Linked DNA regions of Sulfuricurvum kujiense DSM 16994. The protein of the gene in region 2 interacts with the protein of the main gene of each other region in a pairwise test. Links are inferred from orthologs where the notes say so. Each region holds a gene or a part of one and is shown on either strand. Other genes may lie near its edges.

Region 1 (5,442 bases), 320 kb from region 2 along the record:
AACGGCAGCACTCAAAATCGCATTCGGAAGCAAAGAGAACTGTCCTCCGGTGAGTTCGACAAAAGGGCAAACGGGGCACTGTCTCGGTGCAGCGGGCGGTATTGAAGCGGTTATCAGTATTATGGCGATGCGTGACGGTATTATCCCTCCGACTATCAACTACGTCAATCCGGATGAAAACTGCGATTTGGATATCGTTCCGAATACGGCACGTAAAGCGGAACTTAATATCGTTATGTCTAACTCTTTTGGATTTGGCGGCACCAACGGTGTTGTCATTTTCAAAAAAATATAAGAGGGCAAGCCTTTGGCTACCTATTTAGATTTTGAACAAAATATCCGTCAAATTCAAGAGGAGATCATAGCTGCAGAAGTTCGCTACGATCACCATGCCGTAGAGATCCTCAAGCAGGATTTAGATAAAGAGGTTCAAAAAACCTACGCGAATCTTTCCCCGTATCAAGAGCTTCAGCTCGCGCGTCATCAAGACCGTCCGTATGCCCTTGATTATATCAACCTTATCCTCGATAAAAAGTATGAAATTCACGGAGATCGTCACTTTCGAGATGATCTCTCTATTATCTGCTATATCGGCACCATCGGTGATGAACGGGTTATGGTGATCGGTGAACAAAAAGGGCGCGGAACCAAAAATAAGCTCAAACGAAACTTCGGTATGCCTCATCCTGAAGGGTACCGCAAAGCACTTCGTGCGGCCAAAATGGCGGAAAAATTCAATATTCCTCTTCTGATGCTGATCGACACTCCGGGCGCCTATCCGGGTCTGGGTGCGGAAGAGCGTAACCAAAGCGAAGCGATTGCCCGAAATCTTCTCGAACTCTCAAACCTCAATACGATTACCGTATCGGTGGTCATCGGCGAGGGGGGAAGCGGAGGTGCTTTGGCGATCGGTGTAGCGGATCGCCTCGCTATGATGCGCTACTCCGTCTTCAGTGTTATCTCACCTGAGGGGTGTTCGGCAATTTTGTGGAATGACCCGACCAAAGTAGAAGCGGCAACGAAAGCGCTTAAAATCACCTCTGCCGACCTGAAAGAGCTTGATTTGATCGATGATATTATCGATGAGCCGCTGATCGGTGCACATCGTGATAAAGAGGGCTCCGCAAACGCCCTTAAATCATATTTTATGACTCAGGTCAATACACTTCGCAAGCTGAGTGATTCCGAGCGCCTTGATAAGCGTTACAACCGTCTTGTCGGTATGGGACGCTTCAGCGAATAATCAAATGCTGTTTCCGCATTAGAAAGCACGTATGCGTGCTTTATTTCACCGCTTCTTTTTCTTCCGTCTCTTTTTTCTCTTCTTTTTTCGGTTTCGGACGTTTCAGACGTTTCGCCTCTTTTGAAAATGCGATGAGCTCTTCGCTATTGGTTATGGAGGATGGGAGAAGATTGAGGACACGCTTGAGTAGTTTTGTCGTTGTCATGGCATCGGAGAGGGCGCGATGGTGAGTGGCTTCTTTGTAGAGCTCCAGTGCTGTGTTTAGATAGGCTAAACCGTATCGTTCAGACTCGATGGTTCTCTCCGCCAAATCAATCGTACATAAAGAGCGGTTGAGAAGTTTTGATAAACCGACACGCTCCATCATCGCCGATACAAAGTTGTAGTCAAATTTGGCATCATGTCCTACGAAAATTGCATCGCCGAGAAAAAGACGAAATTCGCGCATTACTTTGCTCATGGCCGGAGCTTTAAGGGTTTGCTCCGTTTTGATACCGGTAATCTCCTGAATCTGATCGGAGATATCGGTACAATAGACAAGACTCTCATAGGTATCGATTATTTTTCCGTTTTGCAGCTTAACCGCACCGATTTCGATAATCTGGTGGTGGGCGGGTTTTGAACCGTTTGATTCAACATCGACGATACAAAAGAGAGTATCTTTTACGGAAGTTATGGCGCTTTGAAAGCAATACATCTCCTCATGAAGAATGATGTTCATCCCCTGCGATTTGAGAAGCTCGAGCCTCAGATCGGCATCACTGCCCAAGAGGAGTTCAAATTCCTCTTTCGGGATACCGTTTTTAGACAAACGTGACAAAATTTTCGGGTCGAACAGCTTCACACTTTTGCCTTTTGGATAAACGTCTCTACCAGTTTATGGTCTTTTTTCCCATATGAGGCTTCGACACCGCTGCTGACATCGACACCGTAGAATCCGTACGGTTTAAGTGAAGCGACATTCTCGGGATCAAGCCCGCCTGCTAGGATGATTTTTGAACAATCGATCCCCTCAAACCATTCGATGTTAAGGCGTTTTCCGCTTCCTCCATACGCTTCACAGTACGCATCAATAAGGCGGTATTCATCAGTGTACGTTAGTATGTCTTCTTTTTTTTGAGCACGGATGACGCGAAGGGTCGGAAAATGGACATCGGAGAAAAAATCATCTTGAACATCGAAATGAATCTGGGCCAGTGTACATCCTGTGCTTAGGCAGACTGAGCGGATCACATCAGGGGTTTCATTGACAAAGAGTGCTACTTTTTCAACAAAAGGGGGAAGGGCGGCAATAACGGCTTTTGCATTTTCCGGGGCAATATAGCGCGGAGATTCGGGATAAAAGACAAATCCGAGTGCATCCGCTCCGGCATTGATCGCGAGGAGTGCATCCTCTATATTGGTAATACCGCAGATTTTAACTCTCATACGCGAAGGCTATCGATAGCGGTTTTATAATCATCTGCCCCGAACACGTAGCTACCGGCGACACAGATATCGACACCGGCTTCTTTGAGTACTGCAATGTTTGAACTGCCGACACCGCCGTCAATTTCAATCATGCATTCAGGATTGATACGGTCGCGTAAGGCTTTGAGCCGTTTGATTTTCTCTACAACGGTCGGGATGAATTTTTGTCCCCCGAAGCCAGGGTTAACCGACATCACCAAAACCATATCCAGATCACCTAAAAGATATTCGATGGCTTCGGCAGGGGTGTGCGGATTAAGAACGATTGCCGGCTTGATCCCGAGCGAGCGGATATGCTGAATAAGGCGGTGAGGATTTTTCTCCTCTTCGATATGAAAAGAGATATACTCCGGTTTCAAGGGTGCGAAAAGATCGACGAAAAAGGTATTGTTTTGTACCATTAGATGGATATCAAGGGGCTTGGTAGCTGCCTTCGCTATTGCGCTGACAACAACCGGTCCGATAGTGAGATTCGGGACAAAATGGCCGTCCATTACGTCAACATGCACCAAATCGCACCCTGCGTCACAAATGGCTCGGACATCACGGGCTAAATTGCCGAAGTCGGCAGAGAGGACACTGGGAGCAACGAGCATGGTGTACACCTTAACAAATATTTTTGTTATTTTAGCGAAAAAGATTTGCAGCTAGCTTTGAAAAATCTATCGTGTGAGGAAAAAGATAAAGCTGCTTCCTTCGAATCGCAAGTCGACCTGAACCCCTTTTCGGTTTTGGGCCATTTCCAAAAGCGAATCGACATCGGCATAGGTACGGGGAAGGGTGATATCGACGCGGTGTTTTTTCTCTCCCAAAAGGGCTTTGGCACGTCCTCCGATAATGTTGACAAATTCTGCTAAGGAATCCAAAATAGCCTCTTCATCATTGTTCTCTTCGCCGATAAGGAGTTCACATGCTTTCGTCGCAACTTTTTTGGGAAAAATAAGGATAATCATCCCGTCCAAATCTCCGTAAAAACCGATGGAACTGGCATATTGCTCTTTAGAATTTTTGATTTCCAAGGTCTGAATGTTCATGGACTCTTTTATGGCCTGTGCATTCGTCATCATCGCGATCGTAGATACGGTTGCGTCGATGAAACCGGGAAGTTCATGGATTAACGCTTTGGTCAGCGTTCGTGTACTTTTGGAAGAAGTACCGCTGCTTCCTCCTAGCTCTTGCAACAACTCTTTGTTTTTAAGGATATCTTCCATCTGATCAAAAAACATGATACCGGCATCTTCAAGATCGTTTTTAAACGATTGAGGGGTTTTTTCGAATGTCATCCCGACAAAACAGATGGATGCATTGTATTCTGCCGCCGATGAGGCAAGTTTAGTAAAAAAGTTCAACGCATGAACGTTCATCGAAACGACTTTGTACGCATCGAAAATAAAGAGGCGGAACCCGACGTTGAGGGAGTTGTTATGGTACGCGATGTTGAACGTATCGGTGATTCCGGCATCTAAAAAATTGGCAATGGTGTAAATGATCGCATTACCGGTGACACGTGTTGCTATTTTTTGGCCGAACAGCCCTAAATAGGTCTCTTCGATTATCGCATAATAGAGATCGGGATTTCGTTTTTTCTCTTCAAACTCTTTTTTGGTCTGGGCAATGACGGGGTTATGTCCGTAATCGAAAAGCTCAATCGCCATGGCTGAGCGCTGTGAAGCGTCTTCGTTGTACAATAATACGGTTTTAGATTCATTTTTATTGGTAGGGACAAAAAGCTCGGCTATTTTTTCAGTTCGGAACAATGAAAACGTGAGATTGCTGCCGTAAAATTTATTGATGGTCACAAATTTTGCGGAGTCGTAGTCGCACAAACCGACGGCTATGTGCTTATGGGAACGGATACTGTCCAAAAGACGGATGAAAACATCCAAGCCGTTTTTGTTAAAAAAGATCACTTTTTTCAGCGACACCAGAAGCATATCGATATTGAGCGCTTCGGTTGCATGAATATCATCGATAGTAAGGAAAGAAGGGGCGTTGTTGCCGTCCAAAAATCCCTGTGGATGAAAGATGGCAATCCTCCCTTTAACGGTCGCTCTCATCGTACTCCACCACCTGCATAAAAGATTCGTATATGTCCTGAACGAATTCGATTTGAAACTCGATAAATTCGTTCAGTCCCGCTTCGACATAAGCATTTTGGCTCAATTCATAAAAAAGGAGCAAATGCATCCATTTTGCCAATGTTTTTTCATTTTCTTCAAGGTTTTGATCCAAACCGGAAGATGCATGGACAATTCGACTGATCATCGGCGAAAGTTCCCATTTTTCGCCAATTTCCGTACAGATATTAAACAAGCTCATTTTGGTCAGCCGATAAAGGATCGTGTTGTAATCCAACGCTTTGACGCTTCGCAGCTGTGCCACTTCGCTTTTGTATTCTCCGAACAGTGCATCACATACGATGATACTAGCCGGCAAAAGGGTGATAGCGCTTTCGGTGTCATGATTGTGCAGGTTCAAGTGGGTGAGAATTTTGACCCATTTTCGGCTAAGGCTAGCCTGTAAATCATAAAACTCTTGCGAAGTGAGTTTAAAAAGTCCCCACTCTTTCGGGGCCAAGAGGGAGAGGAGGTAATTATATAAAATCTGCTGAGCGGTCGAGATTCCCAAAATAGTAAAGATCTGAGCCAGATCGCTTACTTCGTTACGAAATCCGTAGATAGGGCGGTTAACTAGGGTCTTGAGGTAAAATTTGAGAGCAGGGTCTTCTT
Region 2 (5,702 bases):
AGCAGCCGCTTTGCTTTCACGGTTCCCCTCTGGCAGTCACCTTTGATTGCCTTTAGTTATTCAGGGCTTAAAAATCAGGTTCGTCTGGCCGTTGAAGCCAACGATGAATCCGCTTATCCGGATATTGCGGCGGCTTTTCAAAAAACGGCTACGGATCATCTGATCCAAAAGCTCAAAAAGTATTTTAAATCCCGTCCGCCTGTCCGTTTCGCCATCGTCGGCGGCGCCAGTGCCAATCTTTACCTGAGAGAAAGAGTGAAGGACGTATTGCATCCCTACAAAGCCGAACTGCTTCTCTCCGAACTCAAATATTGTTCTGACAATGCCGCAATGATTGGACGCGCGGCAGTTGAGTCATTTCGAAACAATTTTGTAGTCGATTACAAAAAAATTGCCATAAATCCCCGCTGTAAGCTTTAATATACCTTAACTAGAAACATCTCTTCTATAATTCAGAGTCAAATTATCCGATTTAAGTACAATTTTCGTACCAAACAAAAACAGGAGCTTTAAATGGCAACAACAATGCTAAAAGGTAACGTCGTAAATCTTGCAGGAAACACAGTAAACGTAGGTGATAAAGCGCCTGCTGTAACGGTTGTCAATTCAAATGGTCTAGCTGACAAAGTAGTCGGCGGTGCATCAGGTAAAAAACAACTTATCGTTGTTGTTCCGTCACTTGATACGGCTGTATGTGCAACTGAAACACGTAACTTCAACAAACGTGCATCTGAAATCGAAGGTGTTGATTTGACAGTTGTCTCTATGGACCTTCCGTTTGCTGCAGGACGCTTTTGTTCAACAGAGGGGATTGAAAACCTTGTTGTAGCATCAGATTTCCGTAACAAAGATTTCGCAAACGCATACGGCGTATTGATCGCTGACGGTGCACTTGCAGGTGTAACATGCCGTGCTATTTTTGCGGTAAACGAAGAAGGAACTGTTATCTACAAAGAAATCGTACCTGAAATCACTGCTGAGCCTGAATACGAAGCTGCATTGGCTGCCGTAAAATAATTACTTTTCTCTCCCTTTGGAGAGAGCCTCTTCTTTCAAATCAAAAACTTTTCTCTTATCACTTACAAATTATAGTAATTAAACCGTTTTCTTTACTCAACGTATAAGCATAGTGTCCGTCTAGTGTAATCGTTGCTCGGGCAAATTTGCCGTGATTTCCTACCGATACATTCAGATAGGGAGCGGCATTCAATGTCTTTTGATCGCTCTTAAAAGAGGCCTCGTGTTTAAAATCGAGGACTATGCTGTTCGGGTTGCTTAACGCAAAATGGCGGATTAGCGGATCAGAAGATTTAATCGTAAGCGATTTTCCCTTGGAATATAATTGAATAAAGCCGAAATTAGCCGCAGAAGAACTGTTTTTAGCCGTCAAATGGGGTGAAGATCCGCCCTGAGAAATGATAAGGGCCCTGTGCCAATCAATACTCTGGTCAATCTGAAGCTTTTTTTCTTCAATACTGCCGTCCAGATTTTGGACCGTAAAGGTAATTTCTTTTAATACGCGTGCCTGATCCGGGAAGGTATAACTCAACGTTCCCATTTGAGGACGTGCATCGGATATATTAGATGTTACCTTTTGTTTTTTGGCTTCATCACTGGCAAAAAAAGGATTTTCACGTGCGATTAGGTGGGAGAGTAATAAAAGCGAGAGAAAGAGTGAATATTTTTTCATAAATCCCCTGTTGCTATTGTGAATCAGCATCAAGCTCTTTAAGCTCAAAATACTGTTTTTGCAAAGCGGCATTTTCGGCTTTTAGCCGCTCAATATCTCCGCTGAGATAGTCTTGATACTCTTCGAGATCAAGCAGAACACTCAAAGAATTGTCTCCGAAAAAGATAAATCCCATGTAGATGCCTACGCTAAGCACAACACCTGCGGCGAGAAAGAATTTATACGTCTGTAGACCGAAATAACGCTCAGTCAGACTCTCCTTCTCCTCGTGAAACAGGTGTTGTTGGCTTTCTTGGTGCATTAGTTAAAGAGAGAGCTCCCTAAATATTCACCGTACATCACTTCGGTTTCGATTTCAAGCAAACGGTTGTATTTTGCCGTACGCTCACCGCGTGCGGTTGAACCGGTTTTAATTTCACCGCAGTTTAGGGCAACGGCAAAATCGGCGATAAACGCATCTTCACTCTCCCCTGAACGGTGAGACATGACACATTTATACCCGTTACGTTGTGCAAGACGAACCGTCAGCATCGTTTCAGAAACCGATCCGATTTGATTCGGTTTGATCAAAATTGCGTTAGCGATCCCTTTTTCAATCCCTTCAGCCAAAATGCTGGCATTGGTTACGAATAGGTCATCACCCACAAGCTGCACTTTATTGCCCAATTTCTCAGTTAACAGCTTCCATCCGTCCCAGTCGTCTTCACTCAAGCCGTCTTCGATGGATACAATCGGGTATTTTGAGCATAGGTCAACATAGTAATCAACCAATTGCGCAGAGGTAACGGTTCGATTCTCTGAATCTAGGCGGTATCCGCCTTCGGTAACAAGCTCAGATGCCGCAACGTCGAGGGCGATAGCGATTTGTTCACCCGCTTTGTATCCTGCTTTGGCAATCGCTTCCATGATAACTTGAATCGGCTCTTCATTAGAACTTAAATCCGGTGCAAAACCGCCCTCATCTCCAAGTGCCGTATTGGCTCCGCGATTTTTTAGGATGGTTTTTAAATTGTGATACACTTCAGACGATGCACGAAGCCCTTCCGAAAAATCGTCAAAACCGATCGGCATAATCATGTACTCTTGAAAATCAACGCTGTTATCGGCGTGGCTGCCGCCGTTGATAATGTTTAGCATCGGAACCGGCAAGACCATCGCATTGGCACCGCCGAGGTAGCGATAAAGCGGGATTCCGAGACTTTTAGCCGCCGCACGGGCAACCGCCATCGAAACGCCTAAAACAGCATTCGCACCAAGGTTGCCGTAATTTTCCGTTCCGTCCAGCTCTTTCATTGCCGCATCAACCATTGCCTGATTAAACGGGCTTAATCCCATAATGGCATCGGCGATCTGGCTATTGACGTTCTCAACCGCTTTAAGAACCCCTTTCCCCATATAACGCGCATCACCGTCGCGCAATTCGAGGGCTTCACGTTTACCGGTACTGGCACCGCTTGGAACGACTGCGCTTTCACGTGTTCCGTCACTTAACTGCACTGTTGCTTTTACGGTTGGATTGCCGCGAGAATCCATAACCTCGATCGCGCTTACTTCATCAATAAAAATCATTCATCTACCTCACTTATATCAGATTCATCCATAGCTATGATGCCGGAAACACCCATAGCCGATTTAATTTTTTCTTCGACTTTGCGAGCCAATTCCGGCTCGTCTTTGAACTTTTGTTTGACGTTTTCACGACCTTGTCCGAGTTTTACGTCCTCGAAACTAAACCATGCGCCGCTTTTGTCAATGATATCGAGTTTGACACCGTAATCGACAAGCTCCCCCTCTTTCGAGATACCTTCACCGAACATGATATCAAATTCTGCTTGACGAAACGGCGGGGCCACTTTATTTTTAATCACTTTTGCTTTTACGCGGTTCCCGATTTGGCTCTCCCCTTGTTTGAGAGTTGCAATTTTACGGACATCGATACGAACCGATGCATAGAATTTTAGTGCATTCCCCCCGGTTGTCGTCTCCGGTGAGCCGTATCCCATTGTACCGATTTTCATACGGATTTGGTTGATGAAAATAATCGTACAATTCATTTTATGCATGATACCGGTGAGTTTACGCAGCGCTTTTGACATCAAACGCGCCTGAACGCCCACTTGCTGGTCATTCATCTCCCCTTCGATCTCCACTTTCGGCGTCAACGCGGCAACCGAGTCGATAACGATCAGATCCACCGCTCCGCTGCGGACGATCGTTTCAACGATATCGAGTGCCTGCTCGCCGTAATCGGGTTGAGAAACCAAGAGGTTTTCGACATCAACCCCTAGATTTTTAGCGTATCCGATATCGAGTGCGTGTTCCGCGTCGATAAAAGCACATACGCCGCCGTTTTTTTGGCATTCGGCTGTGATTTGAAGACTAAGCGTCGTTTTTCCCGAACTCTCAGGCCCGTAGATTTCGATAACACGCCCTTCCGGCACCCCGCCGATTCCAAGCGCCAAATCCAAACCGATCGATCCGGTACTGATTGAATTTATGGGTTCAATCTCTTTATCCCCTAAGCGCATCAACGTCCCTTTTCCGAACGTTTTATCGATTTGCTTCATCGCAAGTTCAAGCGATTTAAGTTTTTGTGGATCCATCATGCTGTGCTCTCCTGAGACTAATATGTTTAAAATTACGTCATAATATGACAAATTGAAATATATTCTAAAAATATGACAAATTGAAATATTAATAATTCGCATTCTGGAATAGAGATATTTTAGCGTTATTTGGTTAAAATTTAATTGATTTGCAGTTTTGAATAGGATTTTCAGTGAAAAAAATGGTGATAGCCCACTCCCCCGATGCCGACGATATTTTTATGTATTACGCCATTAAATTCGGGTGGGTCGGAAAAGAGAATACTGTTTTTGAAAATATTGCCTTAGATATTGAAACGCTCAATACAGAAGCCCTTAAAGGAACGTATGACATTACGGCTATCAGTTTCGGGCTCTATCCCCATATCCGCAGCGATTATGCCCTTTTGCGTACGGCGGTAAGTTTCGGTCAGGGGTACGGCCCAAAACTTATCCGAAAAAAAGAGACCGTTCTTAAAAAGCGGTTCAAAGTTGCTCTCAGCGGAAAATATACGACGAATGCATTACTGTTTCGGATTGTCTATCCCGATGCGAAAATAATCTATATGAATTTTTTGGAGATAGAGCAGGCGGTTTTGGACGGAGTCGTCGATGCCGGAGTCCTTATCCATGAATCTATTTTAGGATACGATGAGTCGCTTGAAGTCGAACGGGAACTGTGGGATGTATGGTGTGAACTCTCAGGCGGTGATCTGCCTCTGCCGCTCGGCGGTATGGCGATCCGCCGCTCATTGCCGCTGACCTCCGCTATCGAATATGAATCTGTTTTGACCAAAGCGGTACAAATCGCTCGTGATCACAAAGAGACCCTCTCCAAAATGCTGATGGAACGCAATCTTGTCCGTATCGATGCGCCGACACTGGAAAAATATCTCGAACTTTACGCCAATGACGAATCTATTACACTTAATGAAACCCAATACAAAGCGATCGAACTTTTATTTGATCTAGGATACAAACACGGGTTCTTTGACGCCAAAATCGATCCGAGGGACTTTATGCTCCCGCTCGAATACAACGAATTGAGGTACTCATAATATGGTTCAATCGGAATTGATCGGCTTAGGGATCGAAACGTTTAAAATCGCCCTCATTTTGTCCCTGCCGGCATTATTAGTCGGGATGTTTTTGGGTCTTGCGGTGAGTATTTTTCAAGCGACTACCCAAATCAATGAGATGACCCTCAGCTTTATCCCGAAAATCATCGGGATTGTTGTCGTCATTATCCTCACGATGCCGTGGATGATGAATGAGATGCAGGATTTTACGATCCGCATGTTTAATCTGATCCCTACCTTTATGCAGTAATGTTAATACGCCATCAGAACTCGTCCTGATGGCTACGTTAACACTGGGTTCGCTTCGGCAGCGAGCCCACGCACGCTTGCGTGCTATCCTTGTTTTCT

Evidence for each region. The genes of interacting proteins can lie anywhere in the genome.
Region 1: the proteins of eno (region 2) and rpe interact in binary tests that used the Escherichia coli proteins (3 or more experiments, as listed by UniProt). The link is inferred for Sulfuricurvum kujiense DSM 16994 from one-to-one orthologs.

The regions. Positions count from the first base shown.
Region 1 is NC_014762.1:362,964-368,405, forward strand. What follows is about bases 1,489-4,227. They hold rpe (ribulose-phosphate 3-epimerase), read right to left. Parts: upstream 3,310-4,227; coding sequence 2,668-3,309; downstream 1,489-2,667. Other genes in these bases: SULKU_RS01880 (3'-5' exonuclease), read right to left, coding at 1,489-2,087; SULKU_RS01885 (phosphoribosylanthranilate isomerase), read right to left, coding at 2,084-2,671; SULKU_RS01895 (chemotaxis protein CheX), read right to left, coding at 3,376-4,227. In the rest of the region: SULKU_RS01870 (beta-ketoacyl-ACP synthase II), read left to right, coding at 1-295; accA (acetyl-CoA carboxylase carboxyl transferase subunit alpha), read left to right, coding at 308-1,243; more of SULKU_RS01880, read right to left, coding at 1,284-1,488; more of SULKU_RS01895, read right to left, coding at 4,228-4,770; SULKU_RS01900 (HDOD domain-containing protein), read right to left, coding at 4,754-5,442. UniProt on the Escherichia coli protein: Catalyzes the reversible epimerization of D-ribulose 5-phosphate to D-xylulose 5-phosphate.
Region 2 is NC_014762.1:42,385-48,086, forward strand. What follows is about bases 1,126-4,124. They hold eno (phosphopyruvate hydratase), read right to left. Parts: upstream 3,260-4,124; coding sequence 1,991-3,259; downstream 1,126-1,990. Other genes in these bases: SULKU_RS00215 (AMIN domain-containing protein), read right to left, coding at 1,126-1,690; SULKU_RS00220 (hypothetical protein), read right to left, coding at 1,704-1,991; recA (recombinase RecA), read right to left, coding at 3,256-4,124. Also shown: tRNA (adenosine(37)-N6)-threonylcarbamoyltransferase complex transferase subunit TsaD, read left to right, coding at 1-420; tpx (thiol peroxidase), read left to right, coding at 514-1,017; more of SULKU_RS00215, read right to left, coding at 1,076-1,125; more of recA, read right to left, coding at 4,125-4,293; SULKU_RS00235 (menaquinone biosynthesis family protein), read left to right, coding at 4,479-5,333; flagellar biosynthesis protein FliQ, read left to right, coding at 5,335-5,604. UniProt on the Escherichia coli protein: Catalyzes the reversible conversion of 2-phosphoglycerate (2-PG) into phosphoenolpyruvate (PEP). It is essential for the degradation of carbohydrates via glycolysis.